DNA from 4 places in the Paeniglutamicibacter sp. NPDC012692 genome. Region 3 is predicted to be linked to each of the others. Evidence: riboswitches for the same ligand, from Rfam matches in the RefSeq annotation. Region 3 holds a riboswitch; each other region holds the start of a gene.
The links. Region 3 has a riboswitch for S-adenosylmethionine ahead of ACFY5D_RS20590 (hypothetical protein). Riboswitches for the same ligand answer to the same signal wherever they lie in the genome.

Region 1 (5,060 bases), on a different contig from region 3:
CCGGCGCGGTCAACGGCTGCGTGAGCGTGGTCGTCGAGCAGGTCGCCAAGGAACTGGGCATCGAATTCACCGCCCTGGAGACCTACTCGATCGCCACCCAGGACACCCGCGGCTTCGCGGGCACCGCCGACGTTTCCCCGTTCTTCCACTCCTACCGGCTGGAAATCCACGTCGAAACGGCGCTGGACGATTCGGACAAGCAGCAGGAGTGGACAACCCAGGTCCACCGACGCTGCCCCGCCATCAACCTGGTGCAGGCTGCCGGGGTAGAACTCGATATCCACTGGGTATTTTCCACCCACGTCGCCCCCGACGATGCCGAAGATTCCTGCAACATCGCGCTGGGATACACTCCGCGAAAAACCACCATTGACTCCCTGAAAGGTGTATCCGCATGAGCGCCGCCGGAACCTGGACCGTAGGCTTGGCCTTGTCCTACACGATCTTGCTGATCGTCGGAGGACGCCTGTCGCAACGCCGCAGCTCGCTGGGCAAGACCGGCGGATTCTTCGTCGGCGGCCGCACGTTCAGCCCGTGGACCGTTGCCTTCTGCATCACCGGGCTGTTTTCCGGTTCCTCCTACATCGCCATCATGGAGCTGAGCTACCGCACCGGCATCTCGGCGCTTTGGTACGGCGTGGCGGAGACCGTGCAGATCCTGCTCATCGCCCTGCTGCTGGTCAAGCCGCTGCGCGAGAAGCTGGTCGTGACGGTCACCGGCATCATCGGCGACAGGTTCGGGCGGCTCGCCAAGGGCATCGCCGGCGTCATCACGGCATTCACCTTCCCGATGTGGTCGGTGGCCACGACGATCGCCTTCGCCTCGGCGCTCACCGCATTCACCGGGTTGAGCCTGCACCTGGCTGTCATCGTCACGGCGTTGCTGCTGCTCGTCTTCCTCTGGAGCGGCGGCATGCGATCGGTTGCCTTCAACCAGACCATGAATTGCATCGTTTTCGTCGGCATGCTGGCGGTGGGCGCCTACGCGGTGCTGGCCAAGCCGGGGCTCTCCGGACTGCAGAACTTCGCCGAAACGAACCCGCAGATGTTCGACCCGGGAAATGCCGGGATCTCGCTCATCGTCGCCTGGTTCGGCACCTTCATCGTCAACGTCCCGCTGGCACAGGCCGCATTCCAGATGACCATGTCCTGCCGCACCCCCGCGGACGGGCAAAAGGGCCTCTACACGGCTGCTGCCTTCGGCATTCCGTTCATCATCATCGGCGCCCTGATCGGCACCTCGGCCGCGGTTGTCATCCCGTCGCAGAAGCTGGCCCTGGTCGCCATCCCGCACTACATCGAGCAGGTCCTGCCGGCCCCGCTGGTCGGCGTCTTCTTCCTGGGCGTCTGGGCATGCGCCATGGGCTGGGCCGGCCCGTGCCAGTTCTCCGGCTCCACGTCCCTGGGCCGCGATGTCGGCAGCGCCATCAACCCCAAGGCGACCGAGGCGCAACTGGTCCGATACACCCAGTGGTCGCTGGTGGCGTTGACCGCGCTGATGATCATCTTCAGCATCCTGCGCACCGAGCAGTCCGCCTGGTGGAACATCCTCGCCTGGACGCTGCGCAACGGCGCCACCCTGGCTCCGGTCCTGGCCGTATTCTTCTGGCCGCTGGCAACCCGCACCGCCGTGTACTCCTCGATGGTCGCCGGCTTCAGCGCGGGCATTGTGTGGAACCAGCTGGCAGGCTGGTCCGCCACGGCGTTCTTCCTCGGCACCCACCCGGTATGGGTAGGCATGCTGGCGAACGTGACCACCCTGGTCCTGGTCACCCTGGCTACCTCCCGCTGGCGCATGAGCACCGACCCGGTGCGGCTGCGCCGGGCCGTCAAGTTCGGTCTCGGCGCACTTGCGGCGCTTGCGGCCCTCACGCTCAGCGCTGGCTGGCTGGCTGGCTACGGACTCATCGGGATGGCCCTGTTCATCGTCGTCCTGTGCTCCGCCCTGACGGTGTTCTTCGGCACCGAATCCCGCGAAACGGCCCCGGACACCACCGGATCCGACGCCACCGGCTCGGACACAGCCGCGGAGCGACCGCCGGCCAAGCGCGCTCCCCAGCACGCGGCCTAGGCGGCGACCCCGCCTCCGCAAAAAACCACCCACCCATTACGAGCGGCCGAGAGACCTGGCTCTGTGACGCCGCAGCAACCACCCCCTGCGGGGGCCGGTGCTACAGCCAGAATCAATGGAGAAGAAAATGACCGTAACGCTTTCCCCCGCAACCACCGATCTGCTCAGCCCCGGCCTCCACCACGAAGACGGGTGGACCGAAGACGAGCGCCTGACCTTCTGGGACGCAGCGGCCCGGCGCCTCGATTGGGCCGAGGAATGGCACACCATCCACAGCAGCACCGGCGTGAACCGGGAGGCCCGGCGCGGCCCCAAACTCCGCTGGTTCGACGGCGGGAAACTCAACGCCGCCTACAACTGCGTGGACCGCCACGTCGAGGCCGGGCGCGGCGACAAGGTGGCCCTGCACTTCGAGGGCGAGCCCGGCGACACCACGACCGTCACCTACAAGGACCTGCAGGACCGCGTCTCGCAGGCCGCCAACGCCCTGGTCGTGCTGGGCATCGGCAAGGGCGACCGCGTGGTCATCTACCTGCCGGTCCTGGTCGAGACCGTCGTCATCACCCTGGCGTGCGCCCGCATCGGCGCGGTGCACTCCCTGGTCTTCGGCGGCTTCTCTTCCGAGGCGCTGCGATTCCGGGTCGAGGACACCGGCGCGAAGCTCCTGGTCACCACGGACGGGCAGTTCCGGCGCGGCGCGGCGGTTCCCGTGAAGGGCAACGCCGACGCCGCGGTGGCCGGGGTGGACAGCATCGAGCACGTGCTGGTGCTGCGCCGCACCGGGTCCGGGATCGCCTGGACGCAGGGCCGGGACGTCTGGTGGCACGACGTCGTCGACACCGCGAGCACCGAGCACTCCCCCGAGGCCTTCGACGCGGAAACCCCGCTGTTCATCATGTACACCTCCGGCACCACCGGACAGCCCAAGGGCCTGGTCCACACCACCGGCGGCTACCTGACACAGGCCTCCTGGAGCCACAGGTTCCTCTTCTCCCACCCGGACCCGGCGCAGCGCGACGCCGACGTCCACTGGTGCACCGCGGACCTGGCCTGGGTCACCGCGCACACCTACGAGATCTACGGGCCGCTGTCCAACGGCGTCACCCAGGTGATCTACGAGGGCGTCCCCAACGCCCCGCACCCCGGGCGCCACTTCGAGATCATCGAGCGCTACGGGGTCACCAGCTACTACACGGCGCCCACGCTGGTGCGCTCGCTGATGGGCTGGTTCCCGGACGGGATCCCGGCGGACTACGACCTCTCCTCCATCCGGCTTGCCGGAACCGTCGGCGAGGCCGTGAACCCGGAGGCCTGGCGCTGGCTGCGCGGCCAGGTCGGCCGCGACACCCCCGCCGGCATCCCGATGGTCGACACCTGGTGGCAGTCCGAGACCGGATCGACGATCCTTTCCCCGCGCCAGGACGACACCGCGTTCAAGCCCGGCTGCGGCACCCGGGCGCTGCCCGGGGTTTCGGTCGGCATCGTCGACGAGCAGGGCGCGGGCGTGGAGCCGAACGTGCAGGGCAACATCGTGCTGACCAAGACCGGCCCGGCCATGGCCCGCACCGTGTGGGGAAACCCGGAGCGCTACTACACCTCCTACTGGGAAAAGTACGCCGAGCAGGGCTGGTTCCTGGCAGGCGACGGCGCACGCTTCGACGACGACGGGGACATCTGGATCCTCGGGCGCACCGACGACGTGATCAACATTTCCGGGCACCGGCTTTCCACCATCGAGATCGAGTCCGCGCTTGTCACCCACCCGGCCGTGGTTGAGGCGGGGGTATGCCCCACTGCCGACGCAAAGACCGGGCACGCGGCAACGGCCTTCGTGGTGCCCTTCGACAAGAGCCTCGTCGGGACCTCGTTGCCCTACGAGGCGCTGGCCAGGCAGCAGTCGCTCCTTGCGGAGCTGCGCAACCACGTTGCCCGTCAGATCGGCCCGATCGCCAAGCCGCGCGACATCGTCTTCGTGCCCGACGTGCCCAAGACCCGATCGGGCAAGATCATGCGGCGGCTGCTGACCCAGCTCTTCGAGGGAAGCACCCTCGGGGACACCACCAGCCTGCAAAACGAACCCTGCATCGCGCAGATCAAGGAGATCTGCGAGGGCTGACCTGCCGGTGCCGGGGCACGACCGCCCCGGCACCCCGCCCGGACCGCTGGCTCTTTCCGGCCCCTCGCACATATACTGTCCAAAAGACAGCATATTGTTCCCCGGGAGGATAGCCATGACTTTTGAGAACCAGGTCGCGCTCGTGACGGCCGCCGGTGCCGGAATCGGCCGTGCCATCGCCCTGCGCCTTGCCGCCGACGGCGCAGCCGTTGTCGTCTCGGACGTCAACGACGGGGCCGGCGCGGAAACCGTTGCCCTCATCGAGGCCGCCGGCGGGCGCGCCGTCTACAAGCACGCAAACGTCGCCGACGCGGCAGAGGTCGGGTCGCTGGTGCCCTTTGCCGTCGAATCGTTCGGCCGGCTGGACATGGCGGTCAACAACGCCGGAATCGGCGCCATGCCCAAGCCGATCCAGGACGTCGGGGTCGAGGAATGGGACCGCGTCATCAACGTGACCCTGCGCGGCACCTTCCTGGCCATGCAGTCGCAGGTTTCGCACTTCACGGCCCAGGGCCGTGGCTCGATCGTCAACATCGCCTCGCTCGCAGGCATCAGCGCCACCCCGCAGCTGACCCCGTACGGCGCCGCAAAGCACGGCGTCGTCTCGCTGACCCGCAGCGTTGCCAAGGAAAACGCGGCCCTGGGCATCCGCGTCAACGCGGTGGCCCCCGGCGCCATCGAGACCGCCGCACTCGCTTCCTTGCCGGTCGAGGCCAAGGACGGCTACGCCGCGGAGATCCCCATGAAGCGACTCGGCCAGCCGGAGGAGATCGCCAACGCGACCGCATTCCTCCTCTCGGAGCAGGCCAGCTTCATCACCGGCGTCGTTTTGCCCGTCGACGGCGGGACCGAGGCCTAAGTCCATGGAAAACG
Region 2 (5,060 bases), on a different contig from region 3:
ATGCCAACCCGATCTCGTCGGTCACGGCCGACAGCGCCGAGGCCAGAACCAAGGGATCGTTGGAGGGAACCTGCAGACCGCGCTTGATGTGCGATGCCCATCCCCCGTCGTGGTCCCCGTAGAGTCCCACGACATCGGCCAGGAAGATCGTGTCGAAGCGTGCTGCCTCGAGCTCCTTGGCCAGGTCCGTCCAAAGCTTGAGCTCGTTGAAGCGGTGCTGCTGGGCCTCGGGATGGCGCCATTGCCCGCCAAGGATGTGGCTGGTGGTGTTCATCAGGAAGGCGCTCAGCAACAGGCGCGGACGTTTGGAATTGCTCATGAGGGGGCTCCAGGGGTATCCGGGGTGGGAAAGACTAGTGGCGCTTGTCCAGGCGTGCGGCAAGCCGGGTGCCGGAGATCTGGACCAACTGGACCATCAGGATCATCAGGACGATGGCGACGATCATCATGCCCGTTTCATACCTGTAGTAGCCGTAGCGGATGGCGAAGTCGCCGATTCCGCCGCCACCGACCAACCCGGCCATGGCCGAGTAGCTGATGAAGCTCACGGTCATGATGGTGATCGACCCGATGAGCGCCGGGCGACCCTCAACAAGCAGCACGTCCCGGACGATTTGTCCGCGGGTGGCACCCATGGCGCGGGCGGCCTCGACCACGCCGCTACCCAGCTGGGTCAGGTTCTGCTCGACGAATCGGGCGAAGTACGGGATGGCGTTGATCGTCAGCGGGACGATCACCGCGGCTGTGCCGATGGTTGTTCCCACCACGAATCGCGTGAACGGAATGATCGCAATCAGCAGGATCAGGAACGGGAACGAACGCATGGTGTTCACCAGCCCGTCAACGATCCGGTGGATTCGCAGGCGCGGACGCAGGCCGTTCGGCGACATCGAGTAAAGCCAGATTCCCAGCGGGGTTCCAAGCAGAATCGCAATGGGGATCGATACCAGGAGCATGGCCAGGGTCTGGCCGATGGCCAGAGCGATTTCCGGCCACAGCTCGATGACGCGGTTGAGGTCAAAGGCCGCGGCGCCGCTGCCGTTGGTGGAGGACGCCAGGACGTTGATGCCAAATGCAAGATTAGACATAGGACTCCTCCTTCAAGGATTCGGTTTCGGTTGCCGCGGGTGCGGGTGCCGTGGTTGGCTTTCGGTCCAGCGAAATTTCATCGGAGATCAGGTAGCGGCCGATTGCGGTGGCCGGAGTGAACGCAGGGTTCTTCAGCGAGGCAATGTCGAATTGCTCCACCAGCGCCCCGTCTTCCATGACCGCGACGTTGTCCGCAATGGCCTTCACGACGTTCATTTCGTGGGTCACGATGACCGTGGTGATGCCCAACTGGGCGTTGATGTCGGAAAGGTACTGGAGCACCGAGGCCGTGGTCCGCGGGTCAACGGCGGAAGTCGGTTCATCGCACAGAAGCACCTTCGGCTCCGTGGCCAGTGCGCGGGCAATCGCCACGCGCTGTTTTTGGCCTCCGGAAAGTTGTCCGGGGTAGGCGGTCGTCTTGTCCGCCAGGTCCACGATGGCCAGGGCTTCCAGCGCCCGGCGCCGGCGGTTCTTCTTGGGGACACCGGCAAACTTGAGGCTGAGTTCGACGTTCTCAACGGCATTGCGGTTGTTCAAGAGGTTGAAGTGCTGGAAAATCATGCCGATGTGGTGGCGCGCCTGACGCAGTTCTTCATCGTTGAGCGCGGTGAGGTCCGTGCCGTCGACGATGATTTGCCCGCTGGTGGGGCGCTCGAGCAGGTTGATGTTGCGCAGCAGGGTCGACTTGCCTGCACCGGAAAAACCAATGATTCCCTGGATCGAGCCTCGCGGGATCTCCAGCGAAACGTTATCCACGGCAACAAAGGGGTTACCCGCTGACGGGAATACTGTTGACACGTTCTTGATGTTGATCATGTCCAACTCCTCTCGGTTTACCCGAGGGACGCCAACGGCACGACCGATCGGCCAGCCGCCCACGGGAGGGCGACGGGTGGACCGGAACAGAGTTGGCTATCTCCATCGGTCCTGGCGGTAGCACCGGCCCCTACGCATAGGGGTGGTTGCTGCGGCGTCAACGAGCCAGGTCTCTCAGCCGCTCTGGATGGTGTCGTTCCTTTCAAGCGATTTGCCGGGAAGGAACTGTTCAAGTGTGTCGCAGATTCTTCGATACGACCAACAAATGTGACCATTTCGTGAAACAAACGAACGACAACCCCCGCCTTCGACCGGTTTCCTCGTCAAGAAATGTCATAAAACCGATTGTGACGCAGGTATTTCATTCCGCCTTGCGCCTCGCCCGCGTCATGTTGATAATCCACCCAAAGCCGCACAACATTGGGTCTTGGCAGTGAACGGTCGACTGACATGATGCAATGTTTCGATTGAGCCTCCCGCCCGGCGATAGCGCCTCGTGGCATGATCGCCACATGGAGACCACACGCTCACGACGTACCCGGCACCGCCAGCTGCGCCTTATCGGCATGGTTGTCTGCGGCGGCCTTGCAGCGTCGCTGACCGGGCTTCTTGGTGCCTGGCTGTATGCGCCCGCGGTGGGGTGGGGTGTCGCTGCGCTGGTCTACAACCTCTCGGTTTGGTTGACCATCGCCCCCATGGACCATGTCCGCACCGCCGCCCACGCCCAGGAAGAAGACCCCGGCCGCAGCACCTCGGACCTCTTGATCCTTTTGGCCGCGGTGGGGTCGTTGGCCGCAGTTGGTTTGGTGATGTTGGGCAGCAAGAACGTCGATGGAAACGCGCGTTTCCTGCTGGCGCTTCTGGCCTTGACCTGCACGGGAATGTCGTGGCTGCTCGTGCACACGCTGTTCACGCTGCGCTACGCGGTGATTTACTACGAGGGGCTCCCCGGTGGGATCGACTTCAACCAGAAGGAACCGCCGCAATACACCGATATCGCCTACATGGCGTTCAGCATGGGCATGACATATCAGGTGTCGGACACAAACATCACCACGCGTGAGATGCGTTCGACAGCGCTGCGACACAGCCTGCTGGCGTTTGTGTTTGGCACGGGGATCCTGGCGACGACCATCAACTTGGTCGTCAGCCTGGCCCCCTGACCGGCGCCCAGGCAGAGCGTCCAGGCCTTGCAGGACACTGCTGGGTTTGCACGGACGGGGATCCCGGCATGGCCGGGATCCCCGTCGGGAACTCAGTTGGCTGCAGCGGCCGTAGCGACCCCGTCCGGCCGGCGGGGCAGGGCCCCTAGACTACTTTTGCGCCGGCGAGCCGGTAGTTTGCAGCCTTGTGCGAATCCTGGACCCGGTCGCCCTTGCCGAACAGCTTGTTGCGCAGCGTGCCCTCGACGTACTCGCTTTGGTATGCTCCGCGGGCCTGAAGCTCCGGAACCACGAACTCGACGACGTCTTCGAACGTGCCGGGGGTGATGGCGTAGGCGAGGTTGAAGCCGTCGACGTCGGTTTCCTCGACCCACTCGATGAGCTTTTCCGCCACCTCGGCCCCGGAACCGACGGTGATCGGGCCGAAGCCGCCAACGCCCACCCATTCTGCAAGCTGGCGGATGGTCCAAGGGTTTCCGTCGTCGCCGCTGGCCTTCTGGAACGTGGCAACGGAGGACTGGATGGCGTTTGACTTCACGTTGTCGCCGATGACGTCGTCCGGACCGTACGTGGACAGGTCGACGCCCATCCAGCCGGAAATCAGGGCCAGGGCGCCGTCGATGTCGGCGTAGGACTTGTAGTCCTCGAACTTCGCCTCGGCGCTGGCGTTGTCGGGGCCGGTGACGATGGTCTGCATGGCGTAGATGCGCACGTCGTAGCGGCCACGGCCCGCGGCCTCGGCGGCGTCGCGGATCTTGGTGACGGTTGCCTTGAGGATTTCCTTGGTCGGCGAGGTCACGAAGACGGCTTCAGCGTTTTCCGAGGCGAACTTCAGGCCGCGCGGAGACGCGCCCGCCTGGAACACCACGGGGGTGCGCTGTGGGCTCGGCTCGGTGATCGCGATGCCGGGAACCTTGAAGTACTTGCCCTCGTGCTTGATCTCATGGACCTTGGTCGGGTCGGTGAAGATGCCGCGCTCGACATCGCGCACCACTGCGTCCTCTTCCCACGAGCCCTCAAGAAGCTTGTAGACGACCTCCATGTACTCGTCGGCGTGGTTGTAGCGCTCGTCGTGTTCCAGCTGGTCTTCCTGGCCCATGTTGCGTGCCGCGGAGGGCAGGTAGCCGGTGACGACGTTCCAGCCGACGCGTCCCTTGGTCAGGTGGTCAAGCGTGGCCAGGCGACGGGCGAACGGGTACGGGTGCTCGTAGGCGGTGCCGGCCGTGACGCCGAAGCCCAGGTGTTCGGTCACCGCGGCCATGGCGGAGACGAGCATCATGGGGTCGTTGACGGGAACCTGGGTTCCGGCGCGCAAGGGCACCTCGTTGGAGCCGCCGAAGACGTCGTAGGTGCCCAGCACGTCGGCGATGAAGATGCCGTCGAATTTTCCCTTTTCAAGGGTCTTGGCAAGATCGGTCCAGTAGGACAAGTCCTTGTAGCGTGCGGACTGGTCCTTCGGGTGCTTCCACAGTCCGGGCGACTGGTGACCAACGCAGTTCATGTCGAAGGCATTGAAACGGATCTGGCGTTGTGCGGGAGTCGTGCTCATGATGTTCCTTTGCGGGGGTGTGGGAAATCGCGGGTCGCCGAGGCAAACCCTGTCAGGGAAAGTCGTCTGTACCGAAAGTCGGCTAGTAGCCGGCTGTTGCGGTGGTTGAGCCAAGGTCGCCGACGGCGTTGAGGCGCTTGGGAGCGGTTCCGTTTACCTCGTAGTCGCCAACGATGCGTGCCTTGTAGATAGCGGGGTTGTGGGTGGCGACGGTACGCGCGTTGCGCCAGTGCCTGTCCAGGTTGCAGCCCTTGGCCGTTGCCGAGGCTCCCAGCCCGTCAAAGAGCTTGGTCGCGGCCGAAAGAACCAGCGGCTGGACGATCGTCTGCGCCCGGTCTGCGGCAAGTTCACACACCGCAAATCGCTCGGCCGGGCTGAGCGAATCATCGGCAAGTGCGACCTCGACCTCTGCAACCGCGGACAACACAATGGAATCCGTGGCG
Region 3 (5,060 bases):
GTTCTGCAACCCGAACAACCCCACCGGGACGGTGCTGGACGCCGGGGAGATCGGATCCTTCCTCGACGCGGTGCCCGGGCACGTGCTGGTGGTGCTCGACGAGGCCTACCTCGAATTCTCCGGCGACTCCGGGCAGACGCTGCAACTGCTGAGGGACTACCCGAACCTTGCCATCCTGCGGACCTTTTCCAAGGCCTACGGGCTGGCGGCGGTGCGGGCGGGATACCTGCTGGCTCAGGAAGCGGTCGTGCGGGCCATCCGCGCCGTGGCCCCTCCCTTCGGGCTCAGCGCCGTGGCGGAGGCAGGGGCCGTGGCGGCGCTGGCGGATGCCGACCACCTGCGCGGCACCGTGGATGCGGTCTTGGAAGAACGCGCTTTCCTGCACCGTGAACTCACCGCCCGCGGCTACAGCATCCCGCCCAGCGGGGGAAACTTCCTCTGGATCCCGGAGACCGACGCGCGGGCCGCGGACATCGAACGAAGCTGCGCGGCGCACGGGGTGTCGGTGCGCGCCTTCGCCGGGTCCGGCGTGCGCGTGAGCATCGCCCCTCGCGAGGCCTCGCTGGCGGTGCTGGCAGCCCTGGACGAACTCGGCCGGCAGCCGGCGCCGGCACAAACCACCCCACCCACCCCGCAAGACCACAGCTTTGAAATACACCGCACTGGAGGTGCATCGTGATCGGCACAAGCGAACAGCCCGTCGTTGAAGACCCGCGAGGGGGAATCCTCGTTTCGGAGGACGGATTCTTCGACGTTGAGGTGGCGGGGATCAACCGCGAATCGGATTCGGTGGTGTCCCTGGAACTGGCCCACCCGGCCGGCCTGGCCCTGCCGGCATGGAGCCCCGGCTCGCACATCGACGTGCTGCTCCCCAACGGGTTGCTGCGCCAGTATTCGCTGTGTTCGGCGCCGGGCGATGCCCGCTGGCGGCTCGGCGTGCTGCGCGAACCCGCGGGGCGCGGCGGCTCTGCCTACATCCATGAAGACCTGCGCCCCGGCGCACGGGTCAAGGTGCGGCACCCGCGCAACAACTTCGAGCTGGCCCCGGCGCCCGAGTACCTGTTCATCGCCGGCGGCATCGGCATCACCCCCATCCTGCCCATGCTGCGCGCAGCCGAGGAATCCGGTGTGCCGTGGCGGCTGGTCTATCTGGGGCGCAGCCGCAGCTCCATGGCGTTCACCGAGGAGCTGGCCGCCTACGGAAACAAGGTGCACCTGCACGCCGACGACGAGTCCGGGTTCTACCCGCTTCCGGAACTGCTCGGGGACCCCTCGGCCGCCTTCCATGCCTACGTGTGCGGCCCGGGCCCGCTGCTCGATTTCATTTCCGGCCTCGCCGCCGACTGGCAGGATTCGTCCCGCTACAGGTTCGAGCGCTTTGTCGCCGACCCGGCCGCGAGCGCGCCGGCGGCAGGGGACCACGAGTTCACGGTGGAGACCACCCAGGGACTGGAGGTGAAGGTGCCGGTGGGCACCAGCATCCTCAGCGCCCTGGAGCAGGTGGGCGTCCGGGTCCTGAATTCCTGCCGCGAAGGAATCTGCGGCACCTGCGAAACACCGGTGGTGTCCGGGGAGGTCGACCACCGCGACTCGCTGCTCAGCGACGAGGAGCGCGAGGCCGGGGACACCATGATGATCTGCGTTTCACGCTGCAAGGGCAAACGACTGGTCCTGGACATCTAGGAGCAGGCGGCCCGGTTGCGCGGCTGGCGGTCCAGCACGGCCGGGGGTCCTGGAACGTCAGTCGCGCAACCTGAAGAACGAGGTTCCGGCCGCGGTGAAGGCGCCGGGCAGCAGCAGGATGGAAAGTTCCGGGTTGAACTGCACCTCCGTCGGCCCGCGTCCGTCCAGCGCTGAGGCGAGCTTTTCCGGGGCGAGCGCCTCCAGCAGCCATTCGGACGGTCCGGCGCCCAGCTGCAGGAGACCGGTTCCTGGGTCGTAATCGAGCCAGGCGGTGATCCAATCGCCGGCAAAGCGCGGCAGGGGATTGGCTGTGGTTGCGGGTGCTGCATACGTGTTGTGGGACATGGGTGTCACGGTCCTTGAAGCTGGTTGTCCTTGCCCTGCCGCAGGTGTGCGTGCGAAGGCCGCTTCGTCATCCGAACCACCCGCCGTACAACAATGGGGTTGGTACCTGGTCAGTCGGAGCTTTGCCATAAGCAACCAGAATTCGTGAAGCTGTTCCAACCATACGTGGGTGAACGGACAATTAGCCACCGCGGGGTCAGGAACCGCAACAATCCGTCATCGGGTCGCAGTGCAGCCTGCACCCGGCCGGGAGGCATAGGCTGGGAAGAATAGAAATCCAACCCCAGCTTCCGGAGGTACACCATGCGCGCCACACTGATCCACGGACCGCGGGACATCCGCGTCGAAGACTGCCCCGACCCGGTGCTGCTCGCCGACACCGACGCGCTGGTCAAGGTCACCGCCGCCTGCGTGTGCGGGTCCGACCTGTGGCCTTACCGCGGGGTCAACGAGATCCCGAAGCCGCGGCGCATCGGCCATGAATTCATCGGCGTCGTCACCGCTGCCGGGGACAAGGTGGCAACGCTGAAGGTCGGGGACTTCGTGGTGGCCCCCTGGGCCAACAGCTGTGGAACCTGCCCGCCGTGCCGAAATGGCGTCCAGGTGGCCTGCGAGCACCGCGCAGTCTGGGGCGGGAACGACGAAAACGGCCTGCCGGTGGACGGCGGCCAGGGCGAGGCCGTGCGCGTCCCCAACGCCGACGGCACCCTGGTGCCGGTCCCCGGAGTCACGGAGCCGGACGAGGCGCTTGCCAAGTCGCTGCTCGCGCTCTCGGACGTGATGGGCACCGGACACCATGCCGCGCTCGGGGCCAAGGTGGCACCCGGCCGCAGCGTTGTGGTGGTCGGCGACGGAGCCGTGGGCCTGAGCGGGGTGCTGGCCGCCAAGCGACTGGGCGCCACCCGGATCATCGCCATGTCCAGGCATGCAGACAGGGCGGAGCTGGCCCGCGAATTCGGGGCCACCGATGTGGTCGCCGAACGCGGGAAGGAAGCCGCCGCGAAGGTGCGCGAGCTGCTCGGGGGAGTGCTTGCCGACTCGGTCCTCGAATGCGTGGGCACCGAAGAGTCCCTGGGCCAGGCGCTGGCCTGCACCAGGCCGGGCGGCGCAATCGGCTTCGTCGGAGTTCCGCACGGGGAAAACCCGCTGCCGCTCTACGAGCTCTTCTCCAAGAACATCACGGTGGCCGGCGGGGCCGCCAGCACCCGGGCCTACCTGCCCGCGCTGCTGGAAGACGTGCTGGCCGGGAAGATCAATCCCGGGCTGGTCTTCGATACCGTGATGCCCCTGGAACAGACGCCGGAAGCCTACCGGGCCATGGACGAGCGCCGCTCCATCAAGGTCATGCTGGTGCCGTAGGACGCACAGGGGGCCGGCACTGACAGGAATCGTATCCCCGCCAATGCCGGCCCCCTGTCGTGGCTGTCTGTTCTATGCGTTCTCGTGGCTGCGCTCGGAGGCCGGAGCGCGCTTCGGAAGGCTGCGTCCCGCGAAGAACTCGGGCCGGCGCACGGCCGCGCCCACCAGGAACAGCGCGCCCAGGGCGATGATGCCCACGCCGATGACAAACACCAGCCCGATGCCGAAGATCTCCGATCCCGATCCGTAGGACGGATCCCAGGAATCGACAGCGGTCTGGATGAAGACCGCAACCAGTGCGATGCCGCCCAGCAACGGGGCCAGCAGGCGCAGCAGGAAGTTGCGCAGCGAGTCCAGTGCGGTGTGCCTGAAGTACCAGACGCAGGCCAGCGCCGTGATTCCGTAGTAGAAGCAGATCATCATGCCCAGCGCCAGGATGGTGTCGTTCAGGACGTTGTTGCTCAACACCCGCATCAGCGCGTAGAAGCCGGCCGAGACGCCGCCGGCGACGATCGTGGCGAAGGCGGGTGACTTGAACTTGTTGACGGAGCCGAACCGCTTGGGCAGGGCGCCGTGGTGCGCGATCGCGAGCAGCGAGCGGGCCGGGGAGATCATGGTGGACTGCAGCGACGCGGCGCAGGAGGACAGCACCGCCAGCGAGAGCAGGATCGCGAACGGGCCCATGACCGGCGTCGCAATGGCGGTGAAGACGTTAGCGGAGTTCTCCGGATTGCGCAGGCCCAGCCCGGTGTCCCCGACGCCGGCGAACATCACCGTGGCGATGGAACCGACCAGGTAGATCGCGAGCACGCCGATGGCAGTCAGAGCCGCGGCCATGCCGGAGGTCTTCTCGCCGTTCTTGGTTTCCTCGGTCATGGTCAGGCACACGTCCCAGCCCCAGAAGGCAAAGATCGACAGGCTCAGGCCAACCGCGAAGGCGGAGAAGGAATCGATGTGCATCGGGTTGAACCAGGAGGCGTCGAAGGCCAGGTGCCCCGGCTGGCCGGCCGCCTTGGAGAAGGCTCCGACGGCAAACCAGGCGAGCACGACCAGCTGGAATCCCACCAGGACGTACTGGACCAGACGCGTGGTGGTCAGCCCGCGGCAGGCGATGAAGACCGCCGCGCCGACGAAGGCCAGGCAGGTGAGGATGTTGATCGCGTTGTTGCCGGCCAGGTCGGCCAGGGCGGGGTTGCCCGTGGCCTGGGCCAGGAACAGGTAGAAGAAATCCACCGCCACGCCTGCGAGGTTGGAGAGCACGATGATGTTGGCCGCCAGCAGGCCCCAGCCGCCCAGCCAGCCCAGGGCCGGGCCAAAGGCCTGGCTCACCCAGGTGAAGGTGGTGCCGGAGTCGGGGGTGTCCGCGTTCAGTTCCCGGTAGGCCAGGGCGACCAGGAACATCGGGATGAAGCCGATGATGAAGATGGCCGGCAGCTGGGTGCCGATGGCCTGGACCGTGGGGCCCAGCGAGGAGGTCAGCACGTAGGCCGGGGCGATGGTGGAGATGCCGATCATGACCGCGGCGAAGAGCCCCAGCTGGCCGGACGCCAGTCCCTTGCCGCGGACCGGGCCCGTGGCCGACGAGGGCGCCTGGGTGTTTGCGGACGCTTGTTTCAGCGTGGACTGGCTCATGACTCGTCGTCCTTTGCGGCTGGTTCCTGCTGGGTGATGCA
Region 4 (5,060 bases), on a different contig from region 3:
CGCGAACGGCTCTCCACCTGGGAACCGGTCGAAATCAAGCGTTTCTCCGAGTTGCTCGCAAGGCTCAACGTCAGCGACGTGTTGAGGCACGAAGGGTAGCTCGGATTGGCTTGCCGAAGGCCCCGCACCGTCCCGTAACAGGGAAGGCGCGGGGCCTTCGCCGTTCTCCGGCTTTCCGCCCGGTGACCTCGGGGAAACGCACTAATATGGACTCCATGGAACCCCCTAGCTCCGAGCGAACCCCCGACGTCGACAAGCCCGCCGATCCGCAGGTGCTGGAACCATTGATGCAAGAGGTCGAAAAGCAATTTTCGATCATGGCTGTCAAGGCCCGCACCGCGATTCGCAAGCGTGCACTGGAAATCCACCCGGATCTGCAGCCGCTGGGCTACAGGGTGCTTTCGATTTTGGTGAGGCAGCAGGCGCAGCAACAAATTGTCCTGGCATCGGAACTGCACGTGGACAAGGCCACCATGAGCCGAACCATCAAGCAGCTGCAGGGCCAGGGCCTGGTGACCAGGGAGCCCGACCCGAGCGATGGGCGCGCCATGCTGGTCAGCATCACGGATGTGGCCCGGGAATCCTGGATCGCCTCCGGGGCACGGGCCAGAATCCTGATGCGTGAGCGGCTGTCGAATTGGGAACCGGATGAGATTCGGCGTTTTGCGGACTTGCTGGCACGGCTCAACGACTCGGAATCGGACCACAGCGAGGGCTAGTCTCCGCCGAGACTTGATCGAAGCCGCTGTAGGGGCCCAAGCGGTCGAGCTTTCATGCCCTACGCGGCACCGGTGGCACTTGTGATCATTTCGTTGCGCCAAACGGCGGTGCTTTTCGCCATTTCATGGCCAAACGCCGGTACGCTCAAAATCTAAGGATGTCCCTTAGACATCATTCACTTGCATCAACATCTTTTTTCGCGGAGGAAAAATGACTCAGCCGGCCGACAACCAGCCACAGTTCAACGGTTCAGCCCCGTACCAGGGTGCACCCACCTACATCCAGAACAGCCCCGAGCAGCTGCGCGGCGCCCAGCTTGCACAGACCTCGATGATCCTGGGCATTCTGTCCCTCTTCGTCGTCGGAATCATTCTTGGCCCGATCGCCATCTCCAAGGCCAAGAAGGCAGAAGAGCTCCACACCGCGGCAACCGTCGGCAAGGTGACCGGTTGGATCGGAACGATCTTCGGCATCCTGGGCCTCCTCTGGGCCGCGTTCTTCGTGGTCATGCTCTTCGTCGGCGCTTCCCAGCAGTAGACCCGTCGCGAAACCATGAAGATGGCGGCCCGCCAAGATTTCAAATCTTGAAGGGCCGCCATTTTTGTGTCCTTTCCGGTCTTCATGCGCCACGTGGAACCAATCTGGTTTTCAACGAATCGGAATATTCCGATTGCGGTATTCGGGAATGCCTCAAGGCTTTTTTGAGGATCCAGGGCCCGCACTCGTGGCTCACAGGCAAGCCTCAAGCCCAGCTGAGGTGAGATTGTGGGCCCTCAACATGGCAGCGTGCGCTTTTGCCGCGTGACTCCGTTAGTCTCGATTCAACCGGATGTTCTGCCGCATGGCTTCCGGCAACCGGAGCAATCGCAATGGAGGAAACATGACGCAGTACCCGGAACAAGACCGAGGCCAACAGCTAGCCCAGACCTCCATGATCCTGGGCATCCTTTCCCTTTTCGTTCCCCTTGTCGGCATCGCCCTGGGCATCATTGCCATCAACAAGGCAAAAGAGGCCGAGCAGCTGAACACCGACGCGACGGTCGGCAAGGTGACGGGCTGGGTCGGCACCATCCTGTGGATCCTGTCAGTGATTCCTCTGTTGCTACTCATCCCCTTCCTGTTGCTCAGCCCGTTCTTTTTCTCGACCGGCCACTAACTTGCCTCTCGGCGAAAGCGGCGATTCACCCGGCATGCCCCGGGCGAACCGCTGTTCTTGACTGGCGCAGGATCGTCCACGCTTCATGACGCTGCGTGAAGCATTTGCTTGTCACCCTCGCAGTATCCCCGGCACACTTGTCAACAGAATCACGAGTTCCAACCATTCACGACCCTGGTCGGTTGGACGGCAACCCCCTTCGTCATAGCGGGGTGCTCCAGGTGAAGATTCGACGCCGTCCAACCGGATCGGCGTAAGTATGGCGTCGTGATTGGCACGCGCCACCACGGAAGGATCGATCTCCCATGTCTGAGACCCTGCTCGAAAACACCCCCGACATCCTGCGCGCCGAGAAGCTCAGCACGGCCGGAAACGCCTGGGGCGAGCGCATCGCGGCAAACACCGCCAACGCCTCGCTAACGTTCAAGACGAACGGGACCGCCGTCGGCTCGGTTGCCACCGAAGTCACCGCCGGCAAGCACAGCTTCCTGGTCGACGAACCCGTCGGACTGGCCGGGGACGACGCCGCGGCAAGCCCCGTCGAGTACGCGCTCGGAGCATTGATCTCCTGCCAGGTGGTCGTCTACCGCCTGTACGCGCACCAGTTGGGGCTCAAGATCGATTCGCTGGACATCGACGCGGAGGCCGACCTCGACGTGCGCGGGCTCTTCGGAATCGACGAGGCGGTTCGCCCGGGCTTCGGCGGCGTCCGGCTCAAGGTGAAGCTGTCCGGTCCCGAGACCCGAGAACGCTACGAGGAGCTGCAGGCTGCCGTTGACGCGCACTGCCCTGTCTTCGACATCATCGCGAACCCCACGCCGGTCACGGTTGAACTGATCACCGCCGACTAACCGCTTGCAGCAATCGATCGAGGGGGCCATCCGCCAATCCGGCGGGTGGCCCCCTCGTCGCGTGTGGGCGGCCGATGCCGGGTGCATTCGGCCGAGCGACCCTATATCACACCCGCTTCGGATGGACTCCGACCCAGGGCCACCGCCAAGGCCTCCCGGGGGTGGCCCGATTCCAGTTTTGTGACGAACGCCCGTCATAATAGTCAGTGTCGTTTCGTTGAATCGGAGCAATCAGACGGTACCAACGAGCGACATTTCCGGGCCTAGCAGGCCCAGATCAACGACTGTGGCATGGTCTTGATCCAGATAGACCACCGCCGGGAAGCTAGCAATGCATCAGCAACACTGTGCCTCGGGGCGAACAAGAGCAAGGTTATCCATTCGACCATCTGTGGCTCACGCCTTCGGATTCGCAACCTTGAGTCACGCTCTGTATAGTCCACCACCCCGATTTTCCCCGGAAAAAACCGCACAAATACAGGGAAGTGCTGCGTGTGAGAAACCAAACACACCTCGGGCAACGGCCCCAACACACGGCGCCCCTGTGAGCAAAGTCGCGTCAGTTGCCCTCGGTGGTGTTGCATGACACCCATGAGCAGAATTTCCGTGGCAGTTGAAAACGAATCACCGGTTCAGCGTGGAACCGTGATCGAGACCGGGGGCAACCCCGACACCGGGAAACCGGACAACGAACTCAAGCGCGGGCTAAGCAGCCGCCACCTCCAGATGATCGCCATCGGCGGCGCCATCGGCACCGGCCTGTTCGTCGCCTCCGGAGGCACGATCTCGCAGGCCGGACCCGGCGGCGCACTCGTTGCCTATGCGTTGGTCGGCCTGATGGTCTTCCTGCTGATGCAGTCGCTCGGCGAGATGTCGGCGAAGATCCCCGTGGCAGGTTCATTCCAGACCTACGCAACCCGGTTCGTCTCCCCGTCCTTCGGATTCGCGATCGGCTGGAACTACTGGTTCAACTGGGCCATCACCGTGGCCGCCGAACTCGTGGCCGCCGGCATCATCATGGACTTCTGGTTCCCCGGAGTCCCCGGGTGGATCTGGGCCGGGTCGTTCCTGGTGCTGCTCACGGGAGTCAACGCGCTCTCGGCCAAGGCCTTCGGCGAAAGCGAGTTCTGGCTTTCCCTGATCAAGGTCGTGGCGGTCATCCTGTTCCTGGTTGCCGGCGTCCTGATGATCGTCGGCATTCTCGGGGACAGCTCCCCGGGGCTCAGCAACTGGCAGAACCGCGAGGACGTGTTCCACGGCGGCTGGGTATCGATCATTTCCGTCTTCATGATCGCCGGGTTCTCCTTCCAGGGCACCGAACTGGTGGGCGTTGCAGCAGGCGAGGCCAAGAACCCGCGCAAGGAAGTCCCCAAGGCCATCCGCTCCGTCTTCTGGCGCATCATGATCTTCTACATCGGCGCCATCTTCGTGATCGGCTGCCTGATTCCGTTCACCGACCCGAGCCTGCTGGCCTCCGGCGAAGCGGACATCGCGGCATCGCCCTTCACCTTGGTCTTTGAGCGCGCGGGCATCGCCTTTGCTGCGGCACTGATGAACGCAGTCATCCTGACGGCCATCCTCTCCGCGGGCAACTCCGGCCTGTATGCCTCAACGCGCATGCTTTACGCCATGGCCCACGACGGCAAGGCCCCGAAGGCCTTCGGCCGCACCAATTCCCGCGGCGTTCCGATCAACGCGCTGCTGGCCACGGCTGCCGTGGGACTCTTCGGGTTCCTCAGCGCCATCGTCGGGCAGGGCGCCGCGTACGCCTGGCTGCTGAACGTCTCGGGCCTGTGCGGGTTCATCGTCTGGGCAGGCATCGCCCTGTCGCACTACCGGTTCCGGCGCGGGTTCCTGGCGCAGGGCAACAAGGTCAGCGACCTGCCCTACAAGGCGTCGTTCTTCCCCGTCGGTCCGCTGCTGGCCTTCGCCGTGCTGATCGTGGTGATCGCGGGCCAGAACTACGAGGCAGTGCTGGCCGGTCGCGGCATGGAGGTGCTCTCCTCCTACATCGGCATCCCGATCTTCCTGGGGCTGTGGATCGTCCACCGCCATGTCACCAAGTCGCGCGTCGTGCCGCTGCTTGAGATGGACCTTTCCGGCCCCAAGGACGTCGAAGAGGAAGCTGTCGCCAAGGTCGGCTAACTAGCCCGGCCGGGCCCAGTCCCGGAAACAAAGCCGCAGCCGTGCAGGACCATTGGTCCTGCACGGCTGCGGCTTTGTTCGTCATCGCCCGGGGCCTGGCCCCGGCGGGAAAACTACTGCACGCGCCGCAGGGCGGGCCGGCGGTAGGCGCTTGCCGCGATGCCCAGCAGCAGCTGGAGCACCACCAC

Region 1: another riboswitch for S-adenosylmethionine. It lies ahead of acs (acetate--CoA ligase); the one in region 3 lies ahead of ACFY5D_RS20590 (hypothetical protein).
Region 2: another riboswitch for S-adenosylmethionine. It lies ahead of ACFY5D_RS13080 (methionine ABC transporter ATP-binding protein); the one in region 3 lies ahead of ACFY5D_RS20590 (hypothetical protein).
Region 4: another riboswitch for S-adenosylmethionine. It lies ahead of ACFY5D_RS08740 (OsmC family protein); the one in region 3 lies ahead of ACFY5D_RS20590 (hypothetical protein).

Annotation. Positions count from the first base shown of each region.
Region 1 covers NZ_JBIBDE010000003.1:207,660-212,719, reverse strand. The annotation lists gene ACFY5D_RS13050 (OsmC family protein) at 1-398, shown strand, start outside; gene ACFY5D_RS13045 (sodium:solute symporter) at 395-2,071, shown strand; SAM riboswitch class I at 2,102-2,193, shown strand; gene acs (acetate--CoA ligase) at 2,199-4,187, shown strand; gene ACFY5D_RS13035 (SDR family NAD(P)-dependent oxidoreductase) at 4,303-5,046, shown strand; gene ACFY5D_RS13030 (MarR family winged helix-turn-helix transcriptional regulator) at 5,051-5,060, shown strand, end outside.
Region 2 covers NZ_JBIBDE010000003.1:216,383-221,442, reverse strand. The annotation lists gene ACFY5D_RS13090 (NtaA/DmoA family FMN-dependent monooxygenase) at 1-319, opposite strand, end outside; gene ACFY5D_RS13085 (methionine ABC transporter permease) at 354-1,088, opposite strand; gene ACFY5D_RS13080 (methionine ABC transporter ATP-binding protein) at 1,081-1,905, opposite strand; SAM riboswitch class I at 2,005-2,099, opposite strand; gene ACFY5D_RS13075 (DUF1345 domain-containing protein) at 2,418-3,068, shown strand; gene ACFY5D_RS13070 (LLM class flavin-dependent oxidoreductase) at 3,214-4,617, opposite strand; gene ACFY5D_RS13065 (acyl-CoA dehydrogenase family protein) at 4,700-5,060, opposite strand, start outside.
Region 3 covers NZ_JBIBDE010000008.1:107,696-112,755, forward strand. The annotation lists gene ACFY5D_RS20580 (histidinol-phosphate transaminase) at 1-679, shown strand, start outside; gene ACFY5D_RS20585 (PDR/VanB family oxidoreductase) at 676-1,683, shown strand; gene ACFY5D_RS20590 (hypothetical protein) at 1,741-2,028, opposite strand; SAM riboswitch class IV at 2,050-2,178, opposite strand; gene ACFY5D_RS20595 (zinc-dependent alcohol dehydrogenase family protein) at 2,332-3,387, shown strand; gene ACFY5D_RS20600 (APC family permease) at 3,460-5,019, opposite strand; gene ACFY5D_RS20605 (agmatine/peptidylarginine deiminase) at 5,016-5,060, opposite strand, start outside.
Region 4 covers NZ_JBIBDE010000002.1:123,082-128,141, forward strand. The annotation lists gene ACFY5D_RS08720 (MarR family winged helix-turn-helix transcriptional regulator) at 1-99, shown strand, start outside; gene ACFY5D_RS08725 (MarR family winged helix-turn-helix transcriptional regulator) at 216-719, shown strand; gene ACFY5D_RS08730 (hypothetical protein) at 931-1,257, shown strand; gene ACFY5D_RS08735 (DUF4190 domain-containing protein) at 1,601-1,876, shown strand; SAM riboswitch class IV at 2,024-2,142, shown strand; gene ACFY5D_RS08740 (OsmC family protein) at 2,182-2,727, shown strand; gene ACFY5D_RS08745 (amino acid permease) at 3,319-4,872, shown strand; gene ACFY5D_RS08750 (MFS transporter) at 4,986-5,060, opposite strand, start outside.